Undibacterium sp. KW1: one gene and its partner. The protein of the gene in region 1 binds, or shares a complex with, the protein of each later gene. Links are inferred from orthologs where the notes say so. Each region holds a gene or a part of one and is shown in the gene's direction. Other genes may lie near its edges.

Region 1 (3,567 bases):
TCGCTACGCCTTGCTAGGACAATTTTGCGTAAGTCCCGTCGATAATAAAAAAGGTGTCGTTCCACCACGGATAAACCGTATGGAAAGACACCTTTGTCTTGTGAGGTGACCGCCGTTAGTCAGACTCACATTTTCTTCGAGGTGAATGAAAAATTAACCTGGCGTTGTTGCGTCGCTTTGCCGTACTAAAGTACTGTCTGCAGCGACGACGCCTAGCCATCTTAATTTTTCATTCACCTCTTTAGCACCAGCTTTGGCGCTTTCTTTAACTATAGCAATTGCCGTGCCAGCTCAAATTAAAAGACTCTTATCCTCAGGCCGGCGTAGTGAAATAAATATCCCTGAAAAACACCAACTGGCGCGCACTTAAATGACGCAATGCACCATTTACATGCGCAAAGCAGATTCAGCCACCGAGCAAATCCGCCACATCCAGCATGCGCTGCGCCAGATCGACCAGCTTCAGGTTCTTTTCCATGGCTTGCTTGCGCATTTTTTGATAGGCCTCGTTTTCTGAGAGATGATGGCGTTCCATCAGCAAACCCTTGGCACGTTCTATGGTTTTGCGCTCTTGCAGCTTGGCCTTGGTATCAGATAATTCGCTACGCAGCTTTTGATCTGCATTGAAGCGCGCCATGGCGACATCCAGCACAGGCTTGATGCGCTCAGACTGCAAACCGGCAACCACATAGGCCGAGACGCCAGCTTCCATGGCCGCGGCCATATTGGATTGATTGCCATCTTCAGTGAACAAAACGATGGGACGCGGCGCATCGCGAGTCAGCATGACCATATGCTCCAGGACATCACGCGAATCAGACTCGGCATCAATAATGATCATGTCCGGCTGCAACTGGGCGATGCGCTCGCTCATATAGATGTCGCCAGGAATAACCGCGATGATGTTATAACCCGCTTGCAGCAAGCCTATGCGCAAGGCACGGGAGCGGGCCAACTGTGCCTGGGCGTGCTCCTGCAATTCGTCTTCGCGCTGGATGACCGTGTTCACCACCACAATCCGCAGACTGGGTGATACCGGTGTTGTCGCTTCGTCAGTATTTGCTTTGCCGCGCATTGATGGCCTATGCCAGATATAATTACGTTTACCAGCCATAGCAAGAATCACACCAATCCCTGCGCTGGAATACAAGCGGCCAATCGCTTGCATTCTTGCCATGTCTATGTCATTCGTTTGCTTTTCACTTACTTAGAAACAGATATGATAGTTCTCGGCGTTGAATCCTCCTGTGACGAAACCGGCCTGGCCCTGTATGACACAGAGCGCGGCCTGCTTGCCCATGCACTGCATTCGCAAATCGCCATGCACCAGGAATATGGTGGTGTCGTGCCCGAACTGGCGTCACGCGACCATATACGCCGTGCCCTGCCCCTGCTGACCGAAGTGTTGACTAAGTCTGGCACAGAAAAACAGGCCATAAATGCGATTGCCTATACCCAGGGACCTGGCCTGGCGGGTGCCTTGCTGGTTGGTGCCTCGGTTGCCTGTGGCCTGGGCATGGCACTGGATAAGCCCGTGCTCGGTGTCCATCACCTGGAAGGCCATTTGCTGTCTCCCCTGCTGGCCAGCCAGCCACCGGAGTTCCCATTTATCGCCCTGCTGGTCTCCGGTGGGCATACCCAGTTGATGCGGGTGGATGGCATCGGTCGTTACCAGCTATTGGGAGAAACCCTGGACGATGCTGCGGGTGAAGCCTTTGACAAGTCAGCCAAATTGCTGGGTCTGTCTTATCCCGGTGGACCGGCTATCTCGCGCATGGCAGAGTTTGGTGACCCGGCAGCTTACCAGTTCCCACGTCCCATGCTGCATTCCAAGGACTTGAACTTCAGTTTCTCTGGTTTGAAGACAGCGGTACTGACGGTTGTTAAAAACCACCCGGCAAACATCTGTGAGCAAGACAAGGCAAATATTGCGCGTGGCTTTGTCGATGCTATCGTCGCCGTGCTGACCGCCAAGTGCGTCACCGCGATGAAAGAAAGTGGACTGAAGCGTCTGGTGATCGCTGGTGGCGTTGGTGCCAACCAGCAGTTGCGCGCATCCCTGAATGCGGCAGCGGCAAAGAAGCGCTTCCAGGTATATTACCCTGAGCTGGAATTTTGTACCGACAATGGCGCAATGATCGCCTTTGCCGGCGCCATGCGCCTCAAAAACAATCCTGGCCTGGCGACCAGGGATTACGGTTTTAATGTGAAGCCGCGCTGGCCCTTGCAGGAATTGATTGCCGCCTGATTTTATCCACGGCAGCGCTATTTATAGATACCACAGCCGACGATCACATTCTCGAATTTTTCCACATACATGGACTTGGGTTCGATCTGCTTGGTCGTGGGATTAATGAATTTATAATCCTGCCAGGCCTTACCCTTGGCTTTGACCAGTTCTATACGCTCGCGTATAAAAAATTTGCCATCGATATCGGTGAGGTCAAACATTTCCTTGCCTACCATCTTGGGATTCAGGTGAGCGAGATTTTTGCCATTCATGTCATAGACAACGACATATAAGTCACGGTCCTGGTACTGACCATCGCGCTTGTTGATCTCGGCTACAGTCGCCTCGACACCATGCTTTTTCATTGCATCGATGGCTTTTTGCACCATGGCCTTGGCCTCATTGGCACTGCCATGCTCTGCTGCCTGGGCCGGAAAACTCATCAAGCCCAAAGTGAACAAGCCTGCCATCCAAAGTTTCACAAATCGCGTCAGCATAAGCAACCCCCTCATTTATGAATAAAAAAGCACGGCGCTTTTTAAGCATAAATGAGGGGTAGCGAATAATCTAGATTTATTTACAAAATTTAAGACTTATTTTTTCTTGTCCTGCTTTTTATCTTCTTTCTTGTCGTCTTTCACTGCCGTCTTCTTGCTACCCAGACGGCTTTCCTTGCCTGCAATCAGGTTCGCGATATTCTGGCTATGGCGATACACCAGCAAGGCACTCATGATGGCAATCGCCAGCATTTTGACATCCGGGCCAAACAGCAAGCCATAATAAAACGGTGCAAATATCGCCGCGACCAGGGCTGCCAGCGAAGAATAGCGAAAGGCAAACGCCACCATCAGCCAGCTCACCAGTGTCGCCACACCCAGCCAGATATCGATGCCGATTAAGATACCGGCTGCCGTTGCCACGCCTTTGCCGCCAACGAACTTGAAAAATACTGGCCACAAATGACCGATGAACACTGCCAGGGCAACGATGGCAACGCCCGTGTCACCAAGATCAAACTGATCCTGGTAGCGGATTGCCAGCCATACCGCCAACCAGCCCTTGAAGGCATCACCCAACAGCGTCAACACCGCTGCGGCCTTGTTCCCACTACGCAGTACATTGGTCGCGCCCGGGTTTTTTGAGCCATAAGTGCGCGGATCAGCCAGGCCAAACAGCTTGCTGACCACCACTGCAAACGACAGTGAACCGATCAGGTAAGCGGCAACTGCCGCCAGAATTGTATTCATCTTATTCCTTCATTTCTTTAAGCTTCGCAAGTATAAGCCAGGCCAGTAGCAGAATCAGCCAGCCTCGCAAAATTCTTGAAACTGGATTCA
Region 2 (3,103 bases), 880 kb from region 1 along the record:
TCCCGGGTGCCCTGGCGCTGTGCGCGCCCTATGGCCTGACTTTCGAGCCTTTGGAAACCTCTTACTTCATTTCACGTCAGACCATCATCTCCAGCCCGGGTAGTGGCATGGCTGCATGGCGTGAGAGTGTATTTGTGGCCATGTCCCGTATTGCCCGTGATGCTGCTGATTTTTATCAGATACCAAGTAACAGGGTGATTGAAGTGGGTTCACAGGTGGAAATCTAAAAACTTGGCACAGGCACTTATCAAACCGAAATGCCTGTGCTATACTCTCGGTCTTTCGCGGCTGTAGCTCAGCTGGATAGAGTACTTGGCTACGAACCAAGGGGTCGTGGGTTCGATTCCTGCCAGCCGCACCAGATTCAAGGGACTAGATGCAAATCTAGTCCCTTTTGTCTTTTTTACCCCCAATTTTAATGCGCAGACTGAAGTTTCCGGCTTGTATTGGACGGGAATATCTTTTAGCTAAGAAAAAATAATCTGGCTTTGGGGGCTTTCCATTTTGCATCAGTCCGGCTATAATCTTGTTTTTCGCGGCTGTAGCTCAGCTGGATAGAGTACTTGGCTACGAACCAAGGGGTCGTGGGTTCGATTCCTGCCAGCCGCACCAGATTCAAGGGACTAGATGCAAATCTAGTCCCTTTTGTCTTTCTGGCGATAGAGTTCAAAGGGGTGGTATCTGCAGCCTTGCTGCAGACCATTGATGGTTTCAGGGGCAAGACGCTTAGCTTGCGAGTATCAGTTCCCGTATGTTCCAGCCATCGGGTGCTGCCTGGTTCAGGGCGCTGCGTTTGACTTGCGGGTCTGGCGTTTCTTCTGTCATGGAGAGAATCAGGCGCTGCAACTGGGCTGCATCCGGCAGCACAGTGCCAAGGAAAATCACCTGGTCGCGGTGCTGTATAAGGATGGTGGGGAAGTTCTCTATATCTATTTCATCCACCAGATGGGCCTGATCTTCGATATCTATCCAGGCAAAGCATTTATCGGGATGCTTGCTCATCAGTTCGTCAAAAGACGCCCTGTAAAAATTGCAGGTATCGCACCAGGCGGCGCACAGGCAGGCGATTAACCAGTCTTTATTTGCCAGGTCAGCCTTTATTGCGGAAATATCTTCTGTATTCATGATGGTATTCATCACGTAATTTTAAACCAAGTGATGAGCTGAGGCGCAATTAAGGTATGACCAGGGTATAAGCTTTGGCAAACAGCCAGTCTTGAAACAGGTGGAACACGGTAAAATACGCGTATGACCAGAATTTTAGCAATTGAAACCTCTACCGAGCTCGCCACCGCAGCCATCTTGACTGATGGTGGCATATTTGTCCGCGAACTCAGCGGTGTCCAGACACATTCCCAGGGCATTTTGCCTGCCATACAGGAGCTTCTCACAGAAGCAGGCCTGCGTTTGCAGGATTGTGATGCCATCGCTTTTGGCTGTGGGCCCGGTGCTTTTACCGGCATACGTACGGCTTGCGGCATCGTGCAGGGCCTGGCCTATGGTGCTGACCTGCCAGTCATGCCGGTGGTGAGTTTGCTGGCCATGGCTGAAGCAGCGCGTGAACAGGTAGCCGCAACTGAGTTCGTCTGTATACTCGACGCGCGTATGAACGAAGTGTACTGGGCGCAGTACCGTTTTGACGATGCGGCAGGATGGACGGAAATAAGCGCACCTGCATTGTCAGCTTTAGATGTCGCGTTGGCTGGCATCACGCTGGGAAGTCCACAACTGGCATTGGGAAATGGCCTGGTTTTGCCTGAATCTGCACTGGCCCAGTATGCCAGTCTGCCATGCATGCCGCACGCAAGACAAGTTGGCATATTGGGGCAATTGGATTTTGTCGCTGGCCGTAGTCTGCCAGCAGATCAGGCGCAGCCCCTGTACCTGCGCAATAAAATCGCCCTGACTACCGCAGAGCGTGAGCAAGTCAAACTCCAGGCAGCCAAGGTGCCAGTGTAATGGAGTTGGCAATGGATTTGAAATTGACTGCACCGCATTATGGCAAGCTGGGGTTTGCTGATGTTGACAGCATACTCAGCATAGAAGAGCGGGTGTATGCCCATCCCTGGACACGTGGCAATTTTACTGATTCCTTTTCCAGTGGCTATGAAGCTTTTGGCTTCAGGAATGCAGAGCTGGATTTGTTTGCCTATTTTGTGGTCATGCCCATACTGGATGAATTACACCTGCTGAATTTCGCGGTAGATTTGCCATACCAGGGCCAGGGCCATGCAAAATTACTGATGGAAAAATTATTTGCTTACGTCAAAGAGCATGCCTATGCCTCGATTTTGCTGGAAGTGAGGCGTAGTAATGCGCGTGCTATCAGTGTGTATGAAGGTGCCGGGTTTGCTGCAATAGGTGTCCGTAAAGGTTATTACCCTGCACATGATAATCAGCGTGAAGATGCAATAGTGATGCGGAGGATGTGTTGATGCAGACTTTTGACGCCTATAACAGACAAAGAGCTTTGCAAGAACTAGGCCTTGGGCCTTTGTGGTTATTACGAAATATTGAATCGCCAGCACCTGAGCCTGCCATGGAGGCTGAGTCTGAAGTCAGGCAGCATCCTGCGCCTGTCGTTGCGAAAGCTGCTGAGCCAGTAGTCACAGATGCAAAACCAGCAATAGATGCTGCCTGGCCAGAACCAGAAGTTGTGCAGCACAAACACCAGCCTGTAGCCGAGTCTTTAGCTCAGGCTTTTGAAAGCATGCCTGAACCAGATGAATGGATGCCGCAAGACCTGCCTACTGTTTTGTCTGCAGATAATGAACCTGTGGTCGCCACTTTATCCTGGGATGAATTGCAGCCCATGGTAGAAAGTTGCCGCTTATGCGGTTTATGCCAGGGCAGGAAAAAAGCCGTATTTGGCACCGGTGACAAACAGGCCAAATGGCTGTTTGTCGGTGAAGGGCCTGGTTACAACGAGAATTTGCAGGGATTGCCTTTTGTCGGTGCTGCCGGGCAATTGCTCGACAATATGCTCAAATCTTTGGGTGTGCCGCGCGGCGAGCAAAGCTATATCGCCAATATCGTCAAATGCCGTCCTACAGATGCGCAAGGCAAGGACAGGCCACCGACTGCTGATGAAATCGCAGCCTGC

The links. Proteins that work in one complex are often made in the same cells at the same time.
Region 2: the proteins of tsaD (region 1) and tsaB are in contact, whole or in part, in a solved structure (PDB 4WQ4), measured with the Escherichia coli proteins. The link is inferred for Undibacterium sp. KW1 from one-to-one orthologs.

What each region holds. Positions count from the first base shown.
Region 1 is NZ_AP018439.1:1,269,340-1,272,906, reverse strand. Bases 381-3,233 are described here. They hold tsaD (tRNA (adenosine(37)-N6)-threonylcarbamoyltransferase complex transferase subunit TsaD), read left to right. Parts: upstream 381-1,219; coding sequence 1,220-2,248; downstream 2,249-3,233. Other genes in these bases: plsY (glycerol-3-phosphate 1-O-acyltransferase PlsY), read right to left, coding at 2,824-3,233; UNDKW_RS05695 (cache domain-containing protein), read right to left, coding at 2,266-2,727; UNDKW_RS05705 (ANTAR domain-containing response regulator), read right to left, coding at 407-1,075. Also shown: more of plsY, read right to left, coding at 3,234-3,477; ybaK (Cys-tRNA(Pro) deacylase), read right to left, coding at 3,565-3,567.
Region 2 is NZ_AP018439.1:2,149,523-2,152,625, forward strand. What follows is about bases 357-3,103. They hold tsaB (tRNA (adenosine(37)-N6)-threonylcarbamoyltransferase complex dimerization subunit type 1 TsaB), read left to right. Parts: upstream 357-1,248; coding sequence 1,249-1,959; downstream 1,960-3,103. Other genes in these bases: UNDKW_RS09550 (thioredoxin family protein), read right to left, coding at 727-1,125; rimI (ribosomal protein S18-alanine N-acetyltransferase), read left to right, coding at 1,971-2,435; UNDKW_RS09565 (uracil-DNA glycosylase family protein), read left to right, coding at 2,435-3,103. In the rest of the region: UNDKW_RS09535 (potassium transporter Kup), read left to right, coding at 1-227. UniProt on the Escherichia coli protein: Required for the formation of a threonylcarbamoyl group on adenosine at position 37 (t(6)A37) in tRNAs that read codons beginning with adenine.